Regions from separate parts of the Massilia putida genome, predicted to be linked through region 3. Evidence: riboswitches for the same ligand, from Rfam matches in the RefSeq annotation. Region 3 holds a riboswitch; each other region holds the start of a gene.

Region 1 (7,769 bases), on a different replicon from region 3:
CACCAATGACGCCGGATGCTGGCCGACACGCTGCAGCACGTCCACGAAATAGTCGTAAGGATTGATATCGTGTAGCCGGCAGGTCGCCAGCAGGCTTTGAACGATGCCGACGTGCTTGGCGCCCAGCTCGGTCCAGCTGAACAGCCAGTTCTTCTTCCCCATCGGGATAACTCTCAGGGCGCGCTCGAGGTGGTTCGTGTCGATCGATACCTCCGGGTCATCCAGGTAGACCGACAGGCCGACCCGGCGCTCACGGATATACGCCAGCGCACCGAGAAAGGGACTGCTCGGCAGGAATCCCTGTTTGTCGAACTGTTCGTCGATCCAGGTGAAGAAGCGCTCGAGGACAGGTTTCGACTGTTTCTGTCGGCGTGTGAGCTTGGCTTGTCCCGTCAGGCCATCGTCGCGAATGTGCTGTTCGACCTTGTAGAGACCGGCGATCGCATGCAGTGCCTGGTCGGCCTGCACCGGCTCGATATCCTTGGCATCAAAGATTTTACGGCGTGCGTGTGCCCAGCACTGCGCGTGTGTGATCCCGGTCTTCTTCGCGTAATGCTCATAGGCGCTGTAGCCATCGCTTTGCAAGACGGCGCCATTTGGCCGCTGCAGGCCAAGCGTGGTCTCGACGTGCTTGGCCGCCCGGCTGGGGTAGTACAGGAAGCAGATTTCATCCTGCTCGCCCACGACGGGCCAGAAATACGCTGCCTTCATCTTTCCTGGGCCGGCACGCCCCGCCTTGATCGGCGTTTCGTCCATCGCGATCACGCGCGAGCGCCGCACCGACTCCAGCTGGGCGTTGAAGATCGGCTCGATCAGCGATACCGCGGCCGGCATCAGCTTCGTGATCCATGCACGGCTGACGTTGATGCCCGAATCCTGCAGTTTGACGTGCTGGCGGTACAGCGGCTGGTGATAGGCGAACTTATCGATGATCATGCCGGCGATGAAGCTGACGTCGGCGCGGCAACCGTCCAGTACGCCGACCGGAGCCAGAGAGCACGACAGCGCTCCATCAGCACGAAGCTTGATGACCGGGCGCACGTACTTGAGGATGACGTAGCTGCCGGGACGCTGGGCCAGGCGGTAGCTGACCTTTTCGCCGATCACCTCGAAGTCTGCCGGGTCCAGTCCTGCCGTCTCGTCATTGGCAACGGCGATGACCTGGACCGGCACCTTCGACTCGTCAAAGAACAGGGCCGCGTCATCGGTGCCATCGATGAGATTGCTGTTCTTCTTCCCGGGTACGCGCTCGTGCGCCGCGATCCTGGTCTTTTTGGCCGGCGCCGCCGCGTCATCGGGAACGACGTCGAACGCCTCTCCCAGAGTGCCCTGGACGCCGTCCGGTTCCGGCATCCGACGCTCGCTCTTCTGCCCGAAGATCTGCCGCTGAAACCACGCCACCTGACGGCGCAGCCGGATGATTTCACGCTCTTTCGCGTCGAGCAAAGCGCTCATCTGCGGCATGGTCAACCCCACTGCTGAACTGGCAGTGTCAGAGGCGGGATGTTGGTCGGAGGGCATAGCAATATTATAAAGTTTTCGCAGGGTGAACTCGCTGGTTTTGGGTGCCGGTGCCAGGCTTTTTGTAGCGCTTACGCACCTGTTTCGGCTCGATCCCTTCGAGCAGTAACTTCAGTCCCGTCCAGTCCATTTCGCAGCTTTTAACGTCGGCCCAGTTGCTGACCAGACGGCCTTGCTCGAGACGCTTGGCCCACACGCACAGGCCGCTGCGGTCGAAGTACAGGACGCGGATCTGGGTCGCTCGGCGGTTGATGAACGCGAACAGGTTTCCGGAGAGCGGATCCTGATGCATGACATGTTTCGCCAGCGCGTAGAGACCGTCGAATGACAGGCGCATGTTGACCGGCTGCCCGTATAGGAATACCCGTACCTGGCCTTCCGGGAAGAACATCAGCGCCTCGTGATCGTTAGGACGGTGCCGCCGCCGAGATCGATTCTGATGTCGATTCCAGCAGTCGGCGTCGACACCGATGCAGGCGGATGTACCATAGCCGTGACACCGGACGTGTTCGCGATGGTACCGAGGTCAATGAATGCTGCTGGCTGTCCGGGAGTGGCCGCGTGCCTGCTGGCGGCGGCCAGCTTTGACCGCCAGATATGGAAGCTGGCCGTCGACACCGATTCATCCCGGCAGAACGCAGCGATGGTCTTGCCGCTTTGCGCATGCCGAAGCAATCGGCTACGCCAGGCGGCTTCCTTCGAGATGTGAGACTCCAGCTTGTCCATGTCCGGCTCCGTGTTGTTGAACTCGGAGGGGATTGTGCCGGCTTGAGAAATCGGAAGATATAACGCCGCTCAGGAACCGCTTACCTGCCAAGTTCCCAAATGCCGACTGTGCGAGATGCGTGAGCGGACGTTCGAGCAACGGCGGTGGCACGTTCGCGGAGTTCGAGCCGGCCCGGCTAGTTCCCAAAGCCAAGCTCGCCCGAGGACTCGACGCCTTTCGGGAGACCGCATATCAGTGTGTTTCAAGGCGGTGGCATTTTCTTAACCCGGGCTTCCGTTCCACTGCACCTCAACCTTCAAATATCGGGCTCTGCGTGACTCCAACTATGAGCAATAGTGCTTAGCGCCCGATTTTTTCCGATTTCCCTAATTACCCCATGCTGGTCGCGACGCCCGTCACGGCGAGCAGCCAGAACGAGTGGGAGGTCGGTTTGTCGTCCTCGTCGTCGTCCGCGCCGGACAAGCCTTCGCGCATCATGCGCAGGCCCAGGAGTCCCAGCAACGTGAACGCGATCCAGTGGTCCCACGCTTCGACGTACGGCGCGGCCCAATGGCCGAGGGCCCAGCCGATCACGGGCGTGATGCCTTCGATGACGCCGAAGATCGCGCCCGTGCGCAGGGCCTCGCGAAGATGGGGACGTTGCAGCGCGGCGCCCTTGCCGACGGCGACGGCGAATGCGTCGGTGGACATGGCAAGTGCGAGTGCGGCGGTGGCGAGGAAATTCATTACGGTTCCAGTCGGGCGGATGACGATGGCATGCCGGCGCGGCCCGATGAACGCGCAGACATACCAAAGGTCTTGCCAACCGAAACGGCTACCCGTACCACGACGGCGAACGGCACCTGGCCGATGATCGTCGAGTGTGTTGATACGGGATCTTCCGCGCGGGCGGAAGCAGGCTACTCCCCAATGGGATGCCGGCATTCTACCGAAAATGTGGCCGGAAGGCCAGCGTCAGGCCGGGCCGCCGGCCTGGCGATGCAGGTTGGCGTATCGGAGCCCGAAGAACAAAATGAAGCCGTAGCACGCGGCCGGCACGAAGAACGACGGCTGGACGCCGATGCGGTCCGCCAGCATGCCCTGCAAGAACGGCACGATCGCGCCGCCCACGATGGCCATGCAGAGGATGCCGGAGCCCTGTCCCGTGTGGCGTCCCAAGCCGTGCAAGGCCATGCTGAAGATCGTGGGGAACATGATCGAGTTGCACAGGCCGACGGCGAGGATCGCCCACATCGCGGCCCGGCCTTCGCCGAGGATGGCCGCCAGCACGAGCACGATGGCGGCGAGCGCATTGAACGCGAGCGCCTTGCCCGGGCTGACGACACGCATCACGCCGAAGCCGATGAAGCGCCCGATCAGCGCTCCGCCCCAGTACACGCTGACGTAGCCGGCCGCCTGCGCCGCCGGCATCCCGGCGACCCGCGCTTCGCCCAGGAAGTTGACGAGGAAGCTGCCGATACTGACTTCTCCGCCCACGTACAGGAAAATCGCAACCGCGCCCAGCACGAGGTGGCGGTAGGCGAGCGCCGAACCGGAGGCCGCAGCCGTGTCGCCCTCCGCATGGTCGATGCGCGGCAGCCGGGCCAGCGCGAACAGCACGGCCAGGATCGCGAGCGCCGCCGCCAGCGCCAGGTAGGGGCCCTGTACCGTGGCCGCTTCTTGCGCGCGGTGCGCGGCCCGTCCGGCCGCGTCCAGCTTTGCCACCTGGTCGGCCGTCAGGCTGCCGGCCCCGGCCAGGATCAACGCGCCGCCGACCAGCGGGCCGACCGTCGTGCCGAGCGAGTTGAGGGCTTGCGTGAACGTCAGGCGGCTCGACGCCGTGGCCGGGGGACCGAGCACCGTCACGTATGGATTCGCGGCCACCTGCAGGATCGTGATGCCGGCCGCGAGCACGAAGAACGCGAACAGGAACAGCCCGTAGCCGCCCTGCGCGGCCGGATAGAACAGCGCGCAGCCGGCGGCCGCGATCAGGAGGCCCGTGACGGCGCCCTTCTGGTAGCCGAGGCGGCGGATCAGCGCGCCGGCCGGCAGCGACACGATGAAATAGGCGCCGAAGAAGCAGAACTGCACGAGCATCGCCTGCAGATAATTCAGCGTATAGATCGCCTTCAGATGCGGGATCAGCACGTCGTTCAGCGATGTGAGCAGGCCCCACATGAAGAACAGGATCGTGACGATGACGAGCGGTCCGGTGTTCGCCGCCGCGGCGGCGGGTGCGGCCGCCAGCGGCGCGGTGCCGGGCGTATTGGGTGCGGATGCCATGGTGTCTCCTCGTTATGGTTGTCGTGTCGCGGCGTCGAGCATGACGGCGCCGCCGCGCAGCGCGGGATAGGGTTCGGTGACGAGCCAGGTCGGAATGCGTGCCAGGTAGGGCCGCAGCCGGCCCTTGCCTTCGAAGCGGGCGCGGAATGCGGACGCGTGGAACAGGGACCCCAGCCGCGGCACGATGCCGCCGCCGATATACATGCCGCCCGTCGCGCCCAACGTCAACGCGACGTTGCCCGCCACGCTGCCCAGCATTGCGCAGAATACGTCGACCGTGGCGCGGCAGGCCGCGCTCGTGCCGTCCAGCGCCCGCGCCGTGATCGCGGCGGCGGCCAGGCGCTCGCCGGACAGGACGCGGTGGATCGCTTCCAGGCCCGGCCCGGACAACAGGCGTTCGGCCGACACATGGCCGTGTTCTTCCCACAACGCGTCCAGGACGTCCACCTCCTGGCGCGTGACGGGCGCGAAGCTGGCGTGGCCGCCCTCGCCCGCCAGCGCGATCCAGCGCGTGCCGCCGGGTCCCGGCGCGGGGACGACGCCGGACACACCGAGACCGGTGCCGGGGCCGATCAGGCCGATGGGCCGGCCGGGCGTCGCGGCGATGTCGCCGCCGATTCGCTCGCGTCCGGCCTCGTCGAGATGCGGCAAAGCCATCGCCAGCGCGGCGAAATCGTTCACGACCAGGAGCGTGTCGAGCGCCCGCGCGTCGCGCAGCGCCGCAATCGAAAAGCACCAGTGGTGATTCGTCATCCGCACGAAGTCGCCTTCGACCGGGTTGGCGATGGCGACGGCCGCATGGCGGATGGCGTCCGTCGCATGGCCGCGTGCCCCGGCCCGGGCCAGGTACGCATCCATCGCGGCGCCGATGTCGTCGTAATCGCGGCACGCCAGGACCTCGACGTCCGCGAAGTCGCTGCCTTCGGCCTGCAGCGCGAAGCGGGCATTGGTGCCGCCGATATCGGCCAGCAGCCGGTAAGCGGTCATTGCAGTTCCTCGCACGCGATGGCGTCGGCCGCGGTCGTCACGTCGATGTTGCCGAAGGCGGCGGCGAACGGAGCGTCGCTCGTCACGCTGAACGGCGTATCGACGTGTGCCAGGTCGGCGCGGAAGCACGCGAGCGGAATCGCCACCGATTGCCGGCCTTTTCCGGCCAGGCGCGCAAACAACCTGGTCGCATCGAGCGGCGTGCCGCACGCATTTGCGCCGCAGGCCAGCGCGATCGTCACCTTGCCGGCGGGTGCCTGCTGAACGACCGTATCGAAACGCAGGCCCCCCTTGACCGCCAGCGCGGCCGGCAGCGCAAGCGGCTTGGCGCCGTGCGCCTCGAACGTCGCGGGGCCCGTCCACGTGACGAGTTTCGCGTCCTGCTGCGTCTTGATCTGGGCGGTGCCGACCGCGATCCCGGGCAGCCGCGTCGTCGCATTCAGGTCGGCGCCGAGCGGCTGCACCGCCGTGCCGCTGCGGATGCGCATGGGGAAGCTGGCCCGGTCCGCGTGCCCGAAGATGGGGACAATGCGCGGGACCGTGTCGGCGGCGCTGCAGCCGCCGGCGGGGTAACTCGCGTCCAGCAGGCCGATGTGCGAACGCTCGCCGCGCCTGAGGCCATAGCCGTAGGCGAACAGCGGCGCATAACCGGCGTCCCCCACGTTCAGCGGCGTCTGGCACACGGACTTCGGCCACGAGAACGACAGCTTGCCCGTGAAGTCATAGGGCTTTGCTCCCTCGCCGGCGACGAGCAGGTCGGACACGCCCTTCCCTTCCGTGCCCGGCAGCCAGGCCGCGATGAACGTGTCGGACAGGTTCAGCAAATCGTTGACCCACAGCGGGCGACCGGACAGGAACACGGTCACGACCGGCTTGCCCTTGCCGTGCACTTTCTGCAGCACGGCGAGGTCCTCCGGGTAGCGGCTGGAATGACGCAACGTCCCCGATGGCACGATATCGCCGTCCCCTTCCGCATACGGGCCCTCGCCGATCACGGCGATCACGATATCGAATTGGGACGGATCGACATGCGCCGCGTCCGCGCTGTACGTGACGTTCGCGCCGGCCGCCTTCAGGCCCGCGAGGATCGTGTCGGCCTTCGGAAAATCGGCATTCGTGTTCGCGGTGCCCTGCCACGTCAGCGCCCAGCCGCCCGTCTGGTTGGCCATGCTGTCGGCGGCCTTGCCGACGACCAGAATGCGTCGGGGCGCGCCCGCCTTGGACACCGCCAGCGGCAGCGCCGGCCCCTCGTTCTTGAGCAGCACGAGCGATTCGCGCACGGCCCGGCGTCCAAGTTCTTTCGCCAGCAGCGCGTCGTCCTTGCCGGCCCACGCGGACTGCGACAGCCGCTTGCCGAACACGCCGGCCCGCAGCTTCACGCGCACGATGCGGCTGACGGCATCGTCGATGCGCGCCATCGGAATCCGGCCCGCTTCGACGTCCTGGATCGTGTTGGCGATGAACGCCTTCCAATCGTTCGGCACCATCACCATGTCGATGCCGGCATTGATGGCCTGGGCGCAGGCGTCGTTGCGGCAGCCCGGCACTTCGCCGATGCCGTTCCAGTCCGTGACGACGAAGCCGTCGAAGCCCATCTTGTCCTTGAGGATATCGGTGAGCATGTACCGGCTGCCGTGCACCTTGCCGTAGTCGCGGCCTGCCGCGACGTCGTTCCAGGAATTGAACGATGCCATGACGGTCTGCGCGCCGGCCTCGATCCCGGCGTAGTACCCCTGCGCGTGGATGTTCATCATGTCGCGCTCGCCGACCTTCGCGACGCCCGTGTTGACGCCGAATTCCGTGCCGCCGTCCGCCATGTAGTGCTTGATGCTGGCGATGACGTTGGCGTCGTCCGTAAGCTGCCCCTGCAGCCCCGTCACGTACGGCCCGGCCAGGCGTTTCACCAGTTGCGGGTCCTCCGAAAAGCTTTCGTAGGTGCGGCCCCAGCGATCGTCGCGCACGACGGCGACGGTGGGCCCGAACACCCACGCGATGCCGGTCGCACGTACGGCCTTGCCCGTCGCCGCGCCGATGGCTTGCACCAGTCCCGCATCGCGCGTGGCGCCCAGGCCGATATTGTGCGGGAACATGGTGGCGCCGTAGACGTTGTTGTGACCGTGGACGGCGTCCGTGCCCCAGATCATCGGCACCTTGATCGCCATGTCGGTCGCCATCGACGCGTCGTAGAACTCGTCCACCAGCTTCAGCCAGTCCGCAGCATGCGCGTGCTTGTCGTTGTGCGGCCAGCTGCCGCCGCCGTTCAGCACGGAGC
Region 2 (7,769 bases), on a different replicon from region 3:
AACACCCTGATTTCAGATCGCCCTATAGCGGACCGAACAGTTTGATTGCTAATGCTCGCGCGGAGGAAACGACGGATGTGACCTTATACGTTGGAGTTCGGTTGTGGAGCGGTGCTGAATTGTGGCTTAACCCGGAAATCGACCAGGGCTTTGGATTGAGCAATACTGTCGGCATGGCGGGCTTCCCGAGTGGTGAAGCTTATAAGATCGGAGCAAATACGCCATACCTACGCCTTCCACGAGCCTTCATTCGTCAAGTGATCCCGTTAGGTGGTGACTTAGAAAAAATTGAGGCAAGCGCGAATCAGTTGGGTGGGTCAAATCAGTCTGATAACCTAATATTGACATTTGGTAAGTTTTCAGTAGTTGACATATTTGATACTAACAGTTATGCCCACGACCCCCGAGCTGATTTTCTGAACTGGTCCGTGATTGATGCCGGCGCGTTCGATTATGCTGCTGATGCATGGGGATTCACGTATGGTGTCGCCGCCGAATGGACGAGAAATGTGTGGACATTACGTGGCGGCCTATTTCAACTGTCCAAAGAGCCAAATGGAAAGATCACCGGTGTTGACTTTAGCCAGTTCATGGCCGTAGGCGAATTTGAGCATCGCCATAAGTGGCAAGGCCACCCCGGCAAACTGAAAATAATGGCGTTTGCTAACCGGGGGAGCATGGCCAATTATCGCGATGCAATACAAATGACGACCCAAACAGGTGGTATTCCTAGCGCGGCCTCGGTCCGCCGTCTCAGCACACGTCTAGGCTTCGTTATCAACGCAGAGCAAGAAGTAGCATCTGATTTTGGTGTCTTCGTTCGCGCGAGTATGAATGACGGTAGTAAGGAAGCGTACGAGTTTACAGAAATTAACAAATCGCTTTCGGCTGGGGTTTCGGTGAAAGGCGATCGCTGGGGACGCGGAAATGATACAATTGGTATTGCAGGAGTCGTCAACGGAATGTCGGCGGCGGCAGAAGATTATTTTAAGGCTGGCGGTATCGGTATTCTTATCGGCGACGGAAAATTAAACTATGGAGCCGAAAAGATTGTCGAGACATATTATTTGATGCGGATGACTCCCAACGCAACGCTCGCTCTAAATTATCAACACGTCAACAATCCGGCTTACAACAAGGATCGCGGACCGGTATCAATCCTTGGGTTCCGCGTCCACTTGGAGTTCTAAGACGTAACCTAGAGAACGCGCTTATTTTCGTGACCGGGCTACGGATGAGCTGTGTGGCCAGGCCAGCGCATTGACATGGGCCTGTTGCATTGCAGCACTTATCGCCGCGTAGCTGGGAGCAGATCACCGTGACCGACGATTACGTCTGGCGTAGCAGTGCAAAGGTAGGTGCAGGCAAGTTCAGGCAGCTCTGGCAGCACCAACGGCTTAGCGTGCTTTATTTTCCGTTTTCTGAGGTGCCCCTATCGGCCTATTTTATCGATAGACTCGACTCTGTTTCCTATACCGAACCGCGCACCTGATTGACCTCAACAGTCAGATGAGAAAGGCCTTTTAAACGATCGAGCTTTTCATGATAGAAAGCGGGATTGCGCTGTAAGTCTTCAGTAACAATAGTAACCAGCGCGCTCATGTGGCCTGGGCCAACCCGCCATACGTGCAGATCGAGCACTTTATCTCCACCGTCCTCGATCACGTTATGCACCTTGTCAGCCATCTTACGGTCGGTGTTCATGTCCAGGAGGATGCCACCAGTGTCGCGCATCAGACCGAATGACCAGTTTGCGATCACCAATGCACCGATGACACCAGCCAGCGGGTCCATCCACGGCCAGTTGAACTCCTTTGCAAGGACGAGGCCGATGATGGCCAGTACCGAGACGGCTGCGTCTGCCATAACGTGGATATAAGCGGCGCGCATGTTGTGGTCACGGTGAGCGGCATCATGACCGTCGTCGTGGTCGTGCGTGTGTTCTTCGAACTCGACCGTGTGTTCACCATCCGGCAGCCGGACGATGACCTTGAATGCATGCGGCTCCGGAATCTCGTCCTTCGACTCGAGGTATCCGCCTTGGTCCGCGAACGCAAAGGATTGTTGCAAGCCGTTGGGACGGACCGTCGTGACAGAAAGCGCCGAAGGCGCCACCTTCCAGCTTGCGGATTCGGAGGCAAGACGGAAAACGGGCGGTACGCCATCTTCGAAGATCGACAGGGAAACCACCCCAGATGACGTCACGATCCGCTGCGCTTCTTCCTCATGGTCGTGCTCATCATCATGGTCGAGACCGTGGCTGTGTCCATGGCCATGGCCATGGCTGTGACCGTGGCTGTGTCCATGATGGTCGCCGCTCAACAGCCAGACGCTCGCGATGTTGACTAGCAGGCCGACGATTGCGACTGGAATCGCCTCGCCGAAGTGGATGGGCACCGGTGAGAGGAAACGTGTAACGGCCTCGTAACCGATCAGGAGGGCAATCATCGCGAGCACAATGGCACTCGTGAACCCGGCCAGGTCGCCGAGCTTGCCGGTGCCGAACACGAAGCGCGGGTCGCTTGCGTGCTTGCGCGCATAGGTGTACGCGAGCGCCGCAATCAGCATCGCCCCGGCATGGGTGGACATGTGCAGGCCGTCCGCGACCAGCGCCAGTGAGCCGAACAGGCTCCCCCCGACGATTTCGAGCAGCATCATCGCACTGCACAGCGCAATAACCGCCCACGTCTTGCGTTCATTGTTTTCGTGGCCGGCACCCAGAAAAATGTGGTCGTGGCCCGCGCCGAAGGCGGCGTCTTCGAAACGGCTCATTTCCGTCTCCGGTTGGGGACGATCCGGGGCCGGTGCATGAAAGTGTGTCAGGTCTTGCATAAGGTTTCCTCGGCCGGCTGCGCTATCGCCCGGCCAGCTTTTTCTCGCGCCGTGCGCGTTCGTTGATGATGTGATGCCTGCGGTGATCCGTCATCTTCTTCCACTCACGCGCTTCGGCGAGCGTGCGCAGACATCCTGTGCAATAGCCGGTCTTGCCGTCGAACTGGCATAGCTCGACACATGGCGATTTCACGGCCATAGCTGCTACTTGAGATAGGCTCGGATTACATCGAGGAGTTCGCTCGCGCCTTCCGCACGCGCGGCTTCTGACAGGTCGCTCGCTGCGACGTGTTCGCGAACATGGTCTCCGATCACTTCGGCCATCAGGCCGTTCATGGCACCGCGGCCGGCAGCCAGCAGGTGCAGAACCTCGGCACACCCGGCTTCAGACTCCAGGGCGCGTTCGATCGCCTCTACTTGCCCACGTATACGGCGTACGCGAGCAAGCAGCTTTGCCTTTTCTCTTGTTGTGTGAGACACATGTATACCTTCAAATATAGGGTAAGGGGGTATATTACCCGAAGCGAGCGTCGATCGAAAACTGTTACCGTCAGCTTGTGTTGATTCAGATACCGCTATCGAGCGGCAGCGCGAGCTGCCGCTCGCTTCATTCAGCGATTACATCAAGAACGGGACGCCAGCAGCGAACACGATGTACAGAGCCCCGAACGCGGCGAGTTTCCTGGCACTCAAATGGCGGTGCTTCAAAAACCAGTACAGCCCGACGATGGACGCGACCGTCACAACTGCAGCCCATACGAGCGTACGGTCCAGCATCCATGGAGTGAATAGGAGGCCAAGCGCGCTTGGTATAGTCGCCTGGATCATCATCGCGCCGCTGATGTTGGCAAGTGCCAGGTCCGACTTTCCTTGCCGGACCCAGATGACGGCGTTCATGGTTTCCGGTAGCTCCGTCGCGATTGGGCTCAGCAGTAATGCGACCAATTGCGCCGGCAACCCGAGGAGAGGTCCTACCACGCCGATTTCGCGCACGAACAATTGGGAAGCAGCGAAGATCGCGACCAGTGCGCCAACCGTCTGCAGGACCGCCCACAGGGTACGCGGGTTCTTGGCGCGCGGTGTAAGTTTCAAAGGCTCAAGTTCCTCGGCGTCTGCTGTCTCACCTGAAGCAGTTATCTCGCGCCAGACATAGGCCGCGTATGCAAGCAAGAAGAGCACACCAAGCCACGGCTTGAATGCGAACGCGACGAGGCCCAAGGCGACCTTACATACGAAAATCGCCAGGAACCATCGTTGGTCGTCCAATAGGCGCCGCCTTGCTGGACGTGAAACGACGCGGCGCTCTTGCGCGCGGCGCTCTTGCGTATTCTTGACGGTCATGAACGCGATGCCGACCACGGCATAGGCAATGGTTGCGAGAACCAAGGGGCCGCCAAGGGCGGCGCCGACACCGATTTCCTTGTGCGCCGCATCGTGCCCGAAGACGACGGCAACGAAGGTCACGACGCTCTCAGGCAGTGCAGTACCGAAGGCCGCAAGCACTGTCCCGGTCGCGGTCTGCGACATGCCGAAGCGATGGCCCACCCATTCCACGCCGTTGACGAAATATTCGCACGACACATAGATTGCAGCGGCCGAAAGAAGGAGGAGGACGAAGGGGACTAGCATGGCGCCACCATGAGAACCACGGCGGCGGAATCAGTACGGAAGATTTTTTTTGACACGACAGCTCCAAGCCGGACGAAAACCGATGACCATACGCCCCGTCCGGCCTGGAAGGGCAATATGGGGGGTGTACCAGATTCTGTGTAAACGATTCTTCGTTTAAGTCTGCGGCACCCGGTCTTCAAACTGGATGGCGAAGCGGTTTAACGCAGCTTTCCAGTCCCGTATCGGCATCGTCCACTTCTTGCTGATGTTGTTCAGGGCAAGATAAAACAGCTTGCTGACAGCTTCATCGGTCGGAAAGGAACTGCGGGCCTTGGTCACTTTTCGCAGGCTCATGTTAATCGATTCAATAGCGTTCGTGGTGTATATCACCTTTCGGATTTCCGGCGGGTAGTCGAAGAACGGTATGACGCGCGCCCAGTTACGGCGCCAGGACTGACCTATCGGTTTATACTGTTTATCCCATTTATCTTCGAATTCGGCAAGCCTGAGTTCAGCCTCGTCGGTAGTGGCTGCACTGTAAATCAACTTCAGATCGGCGGCGACTTCCTTCTGCGCTTTCCAGGGCACGAAATTCAGGCTGTTGCGCACCATGTGAACGATGCACAGCTGAACCGAGGTCTGCGGGTAGACCGCCTCGATGGCGTCCGGGAAGCCTTTCAGGCCGTCGACGCAGGCGATGAATATGTCCTGCACGCCACGATTTTTTAGCTCGGTCACGACCTGCAGCCAGAACTTCGCGCCTTCAGTTTGGGAGATCCACAGGCCCAGCACCTCCTTGTGGCCATCCATGTTGACGCCGATGGCCAGGTAGACCGCCTTGGTACGCACCGCGCCGTTGTCGCGCACCTTGACGTGAATGCAGTCGAGATAGAGGATCGGGTACACGGCGTCGAGCGGGCGGGCCTGCCAGAGCTTCACATCCTCGCTGACAGCGTCCGTGACGTTGGAAATGAGGGTCGGTGACACCTCGGTGCCGTACATCTCTTCCAGATGGCTTTGGATCTCCCGCACGCTCAGGCCACGCGCGTAGAGCGAGATGATTTTGTCGTCGAAGCCGGTCCAGCGTGTCTGATGCTTGACGACGATCTGCGGCTCGAACGTGCCCTGGCGGTCGCGAGGAACGTCAAGCGGCAGCGCGCCGAAATCGCCCTTGAGCGTCTTGATGCTATGGCCGTTGCGGGTGTTGGCAGTGCTGTTGGTCACCTCGCCGCTTTTGTCGTGGCCCAGGTGGTCGGTCATCTCGACTTCCAGCGCGCGCTCGACCAGCATCTTGGTGAGCTGCTTGAGCAGCCCATTTTCGCCGATCAGGTCCTCGGGCTTCTGGTAGTTTGCCAGCAGGCCGTCGGCAAGTTTGAGCAGTTCCGGATCGGGCTTGGCCCGCTTGTTACGCTTTACAACGGTCATCGTTTCTCCTAATGGCGGCAGTGTCCTGCCAAATGACCGTTTACACAATATTATTTACACCCTCGCAATATGGCCAAAGGTCTTGCAAGGCTCGACGAGCCGCTTGCGCCATGGCCTGCTGGCCAAGGATGTTGACGCAAGCTCCTTTCAGAGAAAGGTAGCTACTCCCCAATGACGGGCGGTATTGTAACAGTGCAAATACGTAGCGTCCATTGGTTCCGGTGAAAAGCTGGAGACGCAACGCATGGGCAGCTTTGGCTTAGATGAGCAAATTGTCTATAACTCCGTGCCGGCGTCGGTTGCCATTTTTGTTACTAATAGGTTTTGGTAGGCGTTCTTACAGGGTGTGGACAAAATCAACCTTGATACGCGAGCCTGCTGAGTAGTATACGCGCCTCGGCCAGCCAAACCCAAGCCGCCGACACAGCGAGTTTGCGTCGTGATGCATCACTGTGCGGCGCCAGCGTTCGGTCCACGCGTGGGTTCGTTCAACGACCCAGCGCTTGGGCAGGATCGTGAATCCTGAGTTGAAAACAGCAGTTGGCCCAGGTGCCGCCTTGGAATCATGCAGCGTTCCGATCGTGCTGTTACCTGGACGACGAACGACTTCGACACGAAGATGATGCGTCCGCTCGATGTCATGGGCACATTTCCCGCCGTATGCGCCATCGGTATAAAGCTTTTTTAGCCGAGGGCTTTTGGCGCACGCTTGTGTAACCACGGCTGCGGCAGCATCCCGGTCCTGCACGCTCGCGGCGGTGACCGTGACGGCGATGAGTAGCCCCATCGTATCAACCACGAGATTGCGCTTTCGCCCTTTGACCTTCTTGCCTGCATCGAATCCGCTTTCGCCACCCTGCGGCGAGGCGCGAGTGGACTGTGCATCGATCACCGCTGCGCTCGGGGTGCTCGCGCGTCCCATGCGTGCACGCCATTGTTCACGCAGCCGGTCCTGCATCAGCTCGAATACGCCGGCTCCAACCCAGCGCGAAAACGCCTTGTACACCGCCTGCCAGGGTGGGAACGACTCGGGTAACAGTCGCCAGGCGCAGCCCGTTCGAAGCACATACGAGCACGCATTCACGAGATCGCGGCGGCTGTAATGCACGGGCGTGCCTCGTTGTCCCGGTACTCGCTCGAACAAATCAGCGACCAGCTCCCATTCGGCGTCTGTCAAGTTGGTGCTGTACGGCGATATGTCCTCGCGTCGGTGCGCTGCCGTGTAGCCATACCGCTTGGCGCCCTCGGCTCGCTCCGCACACGCCCGACGCACTGGCTTGAGTCGTACGATGCCTTGTGCACGCAGCGCACGACGAATCGTTGCATCGCACACGCGTAATCCACAGCGGTGGTGCAGCTCGTCGGCGATTTCACTCAAGCTAGCCTGGGCGCTCCGCCACGATATCGTGCAAAACCGCGATATGCTCAGGCTTCAATGCCGGCGGCCTGCCTCCTGCATTGCTTGACGGCTCAATGCCGTCGAGTCGATCTCTCGTTGCCATGGCATGCTCCTTCGACATCGGGATAGCATGCCACAGCTACGTTATTGATTTTGTCTACACCCTCTTAGCGTACTATTTTTTCCAAATTCTGTAGTTACCCCTTTACCGTGTACTGGCGCGTCGCCCGCGTCTGCGCCTCGGCGATGCACAGCGCGGCCCCTGTACCGAATACCTTGAACGAGTAATAGGGGGCGGCCGCAGGTTCCGTGGTCGGTGCATCGGGGAAGGCCGGAATGACTCCCAGCCCGCAGAGGTAGCGCCTGGCGTTCGCTGCGGGTGCGCCGCGTTGCGCGATTGCGTCGAGCGCATCGAACAGCCGGCGCTGTTCCTTGCGGGCGATCGTCACCAGCTGGTCGAGTGGCAGGTTGGCGCCAAGGCCGCGCAACGTGGCGCGCACGC
Region 3 (7,769 bases):
CAACGCCATCGGCCTAGCCTCTGCCGCGATTCCACGCCGTAACGCGCGATTCGAGCCATGATTCTTCGTTGGCGTAGCCAAGTGCGGTGCGCTCGTGAAGCATAGGCTCGATCGGCGTGCAGCTTACCTGGACGTTTGCGAGCTGGGCCCGATAGCCCTTTCACAGCCGGGATTGCATCGACAAGGGGTATGAGCAGTCGCGAGTCGTGCACTTGCGCACCTGAGATTCGGGCAACGAGGGGCAGTCCGCGTTGATCCACAACGACGTGATGTTTGCAGCCGAGCTTGCCACGATCAGTCGGGTTTGGGCCAGTATGCTCGCCGCCGGCGGGTGCAGGCACGCTCGCAGCGTCAATGCTGGCTCGATCCCATATGATTTGGTCGTGCTCGCGGAGGCGACACAAAACCGCTTCATGGACCCTCTGCCAGACACCTGCTTGCATCCAATCGTGGAGGCGACGCCAGCACGTCATTCCACTGCCGCATCCGAGCTCACGCGGCAGATACTCCCAAGGTATCCCAGTTCTGAGGACGAACAAGATGCCCGTTAGGGCAGCACGATCGCTGATGCGGGGCCGTCCGCCTTTTGGCGAACGACCGTGGGTCGGAAGTTGAGCTGCTATAAACGACCAAAGGTCTTCGGGGAGAAGTTCTTGGGCCATGGCATCGGTCCGTCTGCAAAGAGGGCCGTCATAACGATGGCCGATCTATGGCCGGGTACCTCCGCTATCGGCCTATTTTGTCGATAAACTCGATTCGGTTTCCTATACCGAACCGCGCGCCTGGTTGACCTCAACAGTCAGGTGAGAAAGGCCTTTTAAACGATTGAGCTTTTCATGATAGAAAGCGGGATTGCGCTGTAAGTCTTCAGTAACAATAGTAACCAGCGCGCTCATGTGGCCTGGGCCAACCCGCCATACGTGCAGATCGAGCACTTTATCTCCACCGTCCTCGATCACGTTATGCACCTTGTCAGCCATCTTACGGTCGGTGTTCATGTCCAGGAGGATGCCGCCAGTGTCGCGCATCAGACCGAATGACCAGTTTGCGATCACCAATGCACCGATGACACCAGCCAGCGGGTCTATCCACAGCCAGTTGAACTCCTTTGCAAGGACGAGGCCGATGATGGCCAGTACCGAGACGGCTGCGTCTGCCATAACGTGGATATAAGCGGCGCGCATGTTGTGGTCACGGTGAGCGGCATCATGACCGTCGCCGTGGTCGTGCACATGTTCTTCGAACTCGACCGTGTGTTCACCATCCGGCAGCCGGACGATGACCTTGAACGCATGCGGCTCCGGAATCTCGTCCTTCGACTCGAGGTATCCGCCTTTGTCCGCTAACGCAAAGGATTGTTGCAAGCCGTTGGGACGGACCGTCGTGACAGAAAGCGCCGAAGGCGCCACCTTCCAGCTTGCGGCTTCGGAGGCAAGACGGAAAACGGGCGGTACGCCATCTTCGAAGATCGACAGGGAAACCACCCCAGATGACGTCACGATCCGCTGCGCTTCTTCCTCATGGTCGTGCTCATCATCATGGTCGAGACCGTGGCTGTGTCCATGGCTGTGACCGTGGCTGTGTCCATGATGGTCGCCGCTCAACAGCCAGACGCTCGCGATGTTGACCAGCAGGCCGACGATTGCAATCGGAATCGCCTCGCCGAAGTGGATGGGCACCGGAGACAGGAAGCGTGTGACGGCTTCGTAACCGATCAGGAGGGCAATCATCGCGAGCACAATAGCACTCGTGAACCCGGCCAGGTCGCCGAGCTTGCCGGTGCCGAACACGAAGCGCGGGTCGCTTGCGTGCTTGCGCGCATAGGTGTACGCGAGCGCCGCAATCAGCATCGCCCCGGCATGGGTGGACATGTGCAGGCCGTCCGCGACCAGCGCCAGTGAGCCGAACAGGCTCCCCCCGACGATTTCGAGCAGCATCATCGCACTGCACAGCGCAATAACCGCCCACGTCTTGCGTTCATTGTTTTCGTGGCCGGCACCCAGAAAAATGTGGTCGTGGCCCGCGCCGAAGGCGGCGTCTTCGAAACGGCTCATTTCCGCCTCCGGTTGGGGACGATCCGGGGCCGGAGCATGAAAGTGTGTCAGGTCTTGCATAAGGTTTCCTCGGCCGGCTGCGCTATCGCCCAGCCAGCTTTTTCTCGCGCCGTGCGCGTTCGTTGATGATGTGATGCCTGCGGTGATCCGTCATCTTCTTCCACTCACGCGCTTCGGCGAGCGTGCGCAGACATCCTGTGCAATAGCCGGTCTTGCCGTCGAACTGGCATAGCTCGACACATGGCGATTTCACGGCCATAGCTGCTACTTGAGATAGGCTCGGATTACATCGAGGAGTTCGCTCGCGCCTTCCGCACGCGCGGCTTCTGACAGGTCGCTCGCGGCGACGTGTTCGCGAACATGGTCTTCGATCACTTCGGCCATCAGGCCGTTCATGGCACCGCGGCTGGCAGCCAGCAGGTGCAGAACCTCGGCACACCCGGCTTCAGACTCCAGGGCGCGTTCGATCGCCTCTACTTGCCCACGTATACGGCGTACGCGAGCAAGCAGCTTTGCCTTTTCTCTTGTTGTGTGAGACACATGAATACCTTCAAATATAGGGTAAGGGGGTATATTACCCGAAGCGAGCGTCGATCGAAAACTGTTACCGTCAGCTTGTGTTGATTCAGATACCGCTATCGAGCGGCAGCGCGGGCTGCCGCTCGCTTCATTCAGCGATTACATCAAGAACGGGACGCCAGCAGCGAACACGATGTACAGAGCCCCGAACGCGGCGAGTTTCCTGGCACTCAAATGGCGGTGCTTCAAAAACCAGTACAGCCCGACGATGGACGCGACCGTCACAACTGCAGCCCATACGAGCGTACGGTCCAGCATCCATGGAGTGAAAAGGAGGCCAAGCGCGCTTGGTATAGTCGCCTGGATCATCATGGCGCCGCTAATGTTGGCAAGTGCCAGGTCGGACTTTCCTTGCCGGACCCAGATGACAGCGTTCATCGTCTCCGGCAACTCCGTCGCGATTGGACTCAACAGTAATGCGACCAGTTGCGCCGGCAATCCGATGAGAGGTCCTACTACACCGATTTCGCGCACGAACAACTGGGAAGCAGCGAAGATCGCGACCAGTGCGCCAACCGTCTGCAGGACCGCCCACAGGGTACGCGGGTTCTTGGCGCGCGGTGTAAGTTTCAAAGGCTCAAGTTCCTCGGCGTCTGCTGTCTCACCTGAAGCAGTTATCTCGCGCCAGACATAGGCCGCGTATGCAAGCAAGAAGAGCACACCAAGCCACGGCTTGAATGCGAACGCGACGAGGCCCAAGGCGACCTTACATACGAAAATCGCCAGGAACCATCGTTGGTCGTCCAGTAGGCGCCGCCTTGCTGGACGTGAAACGACGCGGCGCTCTTGCGTATTCTTGACGGTCATGAACGCGATGCCGACCACGGCATAGGCAATGGTTGCGAGAACCAGGGGGCCGCCAAGGGCGGCGCCGACACCGATTTCCTTGTGCGCCGCATCGTGCCCGAAGACGACGGCAACGAAAGTCACGACGCTCTCAGGCAGTGCAGTACCAAAGGCCGCAAGCACTGTCCCGGTCGCGGTCTGCGACATGCCGAAGCGATGGCCCACCCATTCCACGCCGTTGACGAAATATTCGCACGACACATAGATTGCAGCGGCCGAAAGAAGGAGGAGGACGAAGGGGACTAGCATGGCGCCACCATGAGAACCACGGCGGCGGAATCAGTACGGAAGATTTTTTTTGACACGACAGCTCCAAGCCGGACAAAAACCGATGACCATACGCCCCGTCCGGCCTGGAAGGGCAATATGGCCAAAGGTCTTGCAAGGCTCGACGAGCCGCTTGCGCCATGGCCTGCTGGCCAAGGATGTTGACGCAAGCTCCTTTCAGAGAAAGGTAGCTACTCCCCAATGACGGGGGGTATTGTAACAGTGCAAATACGCAGCGTCCATTGGTTCCGGTGAAAAGCTGGAGACGCAACGCATGGGCAGCTCTGGCTTAGATGAGCAAATTGTCTATAACTCCGTGCCGGCGTCGGTTGCTATTTTTGTTACTAACAGGTTTTGTTAGGCGTTCTAACAGGGTGTGGACGAAATTAAGCCTGATAAGTCAATCTGTTGAGTAGCATTCGGGCCTCTGCGAGCCAGACCCAAGCGGTCGAGATTTCCAGTTTTCGGTCGTGATGCATCACCGTACGACGCCAGCGCTCAGTCCACGCGTGCGTGCGCTCAACGACCCAGCGCTTCGGTAAGGCCACGAATCCTTTTTCGATTTCCATAGTCGGGACAGTCGCTTGTGCAGCATTGTGCAGCGTTCCGGTCGTGCCGTTACCTGGGCGCCGTACGACTTCGACACGGATGTGATGTTGCTGCTCGATGTCGCGAGCACACTTTCCGCTGTACGCCCCGTCTGTGTAAAGCTTCTCGAGCCGGGGCGCTTTGGCACACGCCTGTGCGACAACGGCTGCGGCGGCGTCTCGATCCTGCACGCTTGCAGCAGTCACCGTCACGGCAAGAACCAGGCCCAATGTATCGACGACGAGGTTGCGTTTTCGGCCTTTGACCTTTTTGCCTGCATCGAAGCCGCTCTCGCCGCCCTGTGGCGAGCTGCGATTGGACTGGGCATCGATAACGGCCGCAGTCGGCGTACTTGGGCGTCCGATACGCGAGCGCCATTGCTCGCGTAACCGATCTTGCATCTGCTCGAATACTCCTGCTGCAGCCCAGCGCGCGAAGGTTTTGTAGACTGCTTGCCAAGGCGGGAATGTCTTGGGCAAGAGTCTCCAGGCGCACCCCGTGCGCAAGACGTAAGAACAGGCGTTGACCAGCTCGCGCCTGCTGTACTGCGCCGGGGTACCTCGTTGGCCTGGGGCCCGCTCGAACAAATCAGCGACCAGCTCCCATTCTGCGTCAGTCAAGTTGGTACTGTAGAAGGGAACGTCTTCGCGCCGGTGCGCTTCCGTGTAGCCGTAGCGCTTAGGGCCTTTATCGGCCGTGGGAGATACCCGTCGAGCGGCCTTGAGCCGTACGATGCCTTCCGCGCGTAACGCGCGCCGGATCGTTGCTGTGCAAACGCGCACGCCGCAGCGACGATCCAACTCATCGGCAATTTCATCCAAGCTTGCCTGCGCGTGCTCCAACACGATTCCGTGCAAAGCTGCGATATGCTCAGGCTTCAATGCTGACGGCCTGCCGCCAAGATTTGCTGGCGACGAAGGATCAGACTGCTGTTTCGATGCCATGGCATGCCCTCCCATAACCGGAATAGCATGCCACAGGTACGCCAGCGATTTTGTCTACACCCTCTAAGCCCCTTGGTAGTTAGTGGCGAGTTGCCGCAGGTATCTTTCTCACGTGTCGAGCAGCCTATGTCGGAGAAAGAGAGCACGAAGCCATTTACTGGCCATGCGGAGGCTTTAAGCCTACCATCCACTTGCACCAGGTGCATTTCAAGGTTCGTTTAGGGAAGACCTACTACAACGAGGGATTTTTCAATGTGCCAGTCGCATTTGCGCGGCATTTTGCTGAGCATGGTACTGAGCTAAAGATGTACTGCGGTAGCGAGCGCGCCCTACTGATGGGTATGCTTGACCGTAAAGCCAACCAAAAAAGTGGTACACCGCGCATTTATGGCAAGGCTGAACTGGCACGCTGGATTCAAAAAAGCCTGAAAATGGACGATTTTCTAGAGGTGACAGTCGTTAGCACTCGTGAGTTGTTGCTGAACTAGGCTTGAACGGCAGCGCTGCTTTGCCCAGCGCCGCCGTTTTCGCGTCCGCGAAATCAGCGGGTACGTTCTAGCTCAGGCTGTCGCGCCTGCCTTGAGGGGGAGGATTTTTCCGCTACCTGGGGCGCGGGCAGCTTCATATCGCCCTTTTCGACGGAGGCGTTGAATCGTCCAAGGACTTCACGGCGCAGGTCTTCGGGATATTTCGACAGCTGCTTGTCCAGCACCTTGAAGGCCGCCTCGACCTTGACCTTTTCGTCCGGTGAAAGCGTCCGCATCACGACCAGGCCGGCCGGCTTGACTTCCCATTCGTTGCGCTTGGCAGGTACCTGTTGCTCGCCAATGACCTTGCCCGCACCGTCGCGCACGTTGGCTGTCACCTGGACGCTCTGTTGGTCGTTGAGCTTCAACGAGATTCCGTCCCCGGCCTTGAACTTGCCGTCGCTCATCGAGCGCTCCAGATCCTTGCCCCATACCGTTCGTTCTCCTGCCTGCGTCTGCAGCTTCACGTAGTAACTCTGCTTCTCGTCCGGATCGTGCTTGTAGTTCGCGCGTCCATGATCGAGCAGGCGTCCAACGATCGGGGTCTTGCCTTCACCCGGTGCATCTGTTTTGGCTTGAGCCTGATCCGGGGTGTCCTTGCGGCTTGCAGTTGGTTCAGCTGCAGTGTTCGGACTAGCTGGGTTAGCCGATGCGCTCTTAGTGCCGCGTTGGTCGGCTTTCTCTGCTGCTTCCAGGCGCCCGGCAGATCGTGTTCCGGTACCTAAAATTTCTTCCCGCGTTGCTGCCTGCCGAGCTTTCGCCAAATCTAGCTCAACTTCAACCGCCGCCCTCTGGTTCGGTGTCAAGCCGTTCATGATCTTGGCGGATTGAGGACCTTCGCCCAAGGTCAATATCTGCTTTGCAGCTTCTTGAACCCGCTCCAGGTCTGGAAAGCGCGAGGCCGACTGCACTTGGCTATTTGTCGAGGGGGTATTAATCTCGCGGTCTACCTTGACCTCGATAGTGTTCTTGACGTCCTTGTCCGCCTTTCCAGCGCTGACGGCCGGATCGCCGGCGACGCCGCGTTCGCGCTTGAGTTGCTCCAGCTGCTGCAGGTCGTGTTGGGTAGGCTCGTAGCCCTTGGTACGCAGGCCGCGCGATTCGGCCTCCAGCCAGGCCGTTTGTCTGAACGAGTCAGTACCTTTCAACTCGATTTGATTCCAGTTTTTAGCCGCGGCGATGGCCACCATGTCCGCGATCGTGGCGCGATCTTCAACGGTAGTCGACAACTTCTTGCCGTGGTCCTGGAAGCGCAGCGTGTCCGACTCCTTGTCGTGGTATTTCCCGTCCCTGACCATATACGACGTCAGGATCTGCTCAGGCAAGTCATAGCCGGTTTTTTTCAGTACCGGCTTGCCGGCAGCCGGCTCGCCTTGTTCGGCGGCGCCAGGGCTTGGCTTGTCAGCCTTCGATCCGACAACCGAGGCATCGACGGCTGGCCCGGCAGGTTTGGCGGGATCTGCCTTGTCGAGCGTGACGCCGGATTTTGCGTGGGCCGAGGACTTGTCATTGTCCTTTGCTTCTGCCGGTGCTTTCGGCTCATCCGGCGATTTCGCGTCCTTGGCCACGCGACGGTCGAAGGCTTCGGTGTTCAGGGGCAGCTTTTGATAGAAGCTGTCCAGCACGGTTTCTCCGGTACCGCGCACATAGCGGCCGTCCTTCTCGATCGGCTCGATCTTGCGGCCGACGTCGACGTCATTGTGGATGTTCGACTTCGCGTGCACGGCGAGCGGATTGGCCTTCTCGTTGACCAGGATGTCTTGCCCCTTGGCCTGGAACTGTTCGGCCTTCTTCATCGCCTGCTGGAAGTCGGGCGTTTCGTACTGCAGGGCGTACGTGTTGTTCTCCTTCACGTACACCCGCAGCGGCGGTGCGTCAGGCGCTGGTCGATCGGCCGGCTTCGCCTGCGCGGTGTCCCGCTGGGGATCGTTCGATGCTTCGATGGTGTTCATAGGAGTGTGCTC

What was found. A riboswitch is a leader RNA that binds a small molecule or an ion and turns the genes downstream of it on or off. The one in region 3 is predicted to bind manganese.
Region 1: it holds a riboswitch for manganese, as region 3 does, so the genes downstream of both, BVG12_RS05150 (manganese efflux pump) here and BVG12_RS00100 (sodium:calcium antiporter) in region 3, are expected to answer to the same signal.
Region 2: it holds a riboswitch for manganese, as region 3 does, so the genes downstream of both, BVG12_RS02310 (IS256 family transposase) here and BVG12_RS00100 (sodium:calcium antiporter) in region 3, are expected to answer to the same signal.

What each region holds. Positions count from the first base shown of each region.
Region 1 covers NZ_CP019038.1:596,815-604,583, forward strand. Annotated here, with positions in the region: gene tnpC (IS66 family transposase) at 1-1,521, opposite strand, end outside; gene tnpB (IS66 family insertion sequence element accessory protein TnpB) at 1,529-1,912, opposite strand; gene tnpA (IS66 family insertion sequence element accessory protein TnpA) at 1,912-2,247, opposite strand; partial or broken gene BVG12_RS05150 (manganese efflux pump) at 2,624-2,974, opposite strand; yybP-ykoY riboswitch at 2,981-3,169, opposite strand; gene BVG12_RS05155 (sugar MFS transporter) at 3,203-4,510, opposite strand; gene BVG12_RS05160 (glucokinase) at 4,523-5,497, opposite strand; gene BVG12_RS05165 (glycoside hydrolase family 3 protein) at 5,494-7,769, opposite strand, start outside.
Region 2 covers NZ_CP019037.1:430,173-437,941, reverse strand. Annotated here, with positions in the region: gene BVG12_RS02340 (carbohydrate porin) at 1-1,190, shown strand, start outside; gene dmeF (CDF family Co(II)/Ni(II) efflux transporter DmeF) at 1,471-2,772, opposite strand; gene BVG12_RS02325 (DUF1289 domain-containing protein) at 2,855-3,031, opposite strand; gene BVG12_RS02320 (metal/formaldehyde-sensitive transcriptional repressor) at 3,037-3,312, opposite strand; gene BVG12_RS02315 (sodium:calcium antiporter) at 3,451-4,461, opposite strand; gene BVG12_RS02310 (IS256 family transposase) at 4,618-5,868, opposite strand; yybP-ykoY riboswitch at 5,956-6,050, opposite strand; partial or broken gene BVG12_RS02305 (IS5 family transposase) at 6,225-7,370, opposite strand.
Region 3 covers NZ_CP019036.1:12,627-20,395, forward strand. Annotated here, with positions in the region: gene BVG12_RS00080 (IS5 family transposase) at 1-662, opposite strand, end outside; gene dmeF (CDF family Co(II)/Ni(II) efflux transporter DmeF) at 765-2,054, opposite strand; gene BVG12_RS00090 (DUF1289 domain-containing protein) at 2,137-2,313, opposite strand; gene BVG12_RS00095 (metal/formaldehyde-sensitive transcriptional repressor) at 2,319-2,594, opposite strand; gene BVG12_RS00100 (sodium:calcium antiporter) at 2,733-3,728, opposite strand; yybP-ykoY riboswitch at 3,788-3,958, opposite strand; gene BVG12_RS00105 (IS5 family transposase) at 4,133-5,278, opposite strand; gene BVG12_RS33690 (hypothetical protein) at 5,470-5,766, shown strand; gene BVG12_RS00115 (LPD7 domain-containing protein) at 5,820-7,757, opposite strand.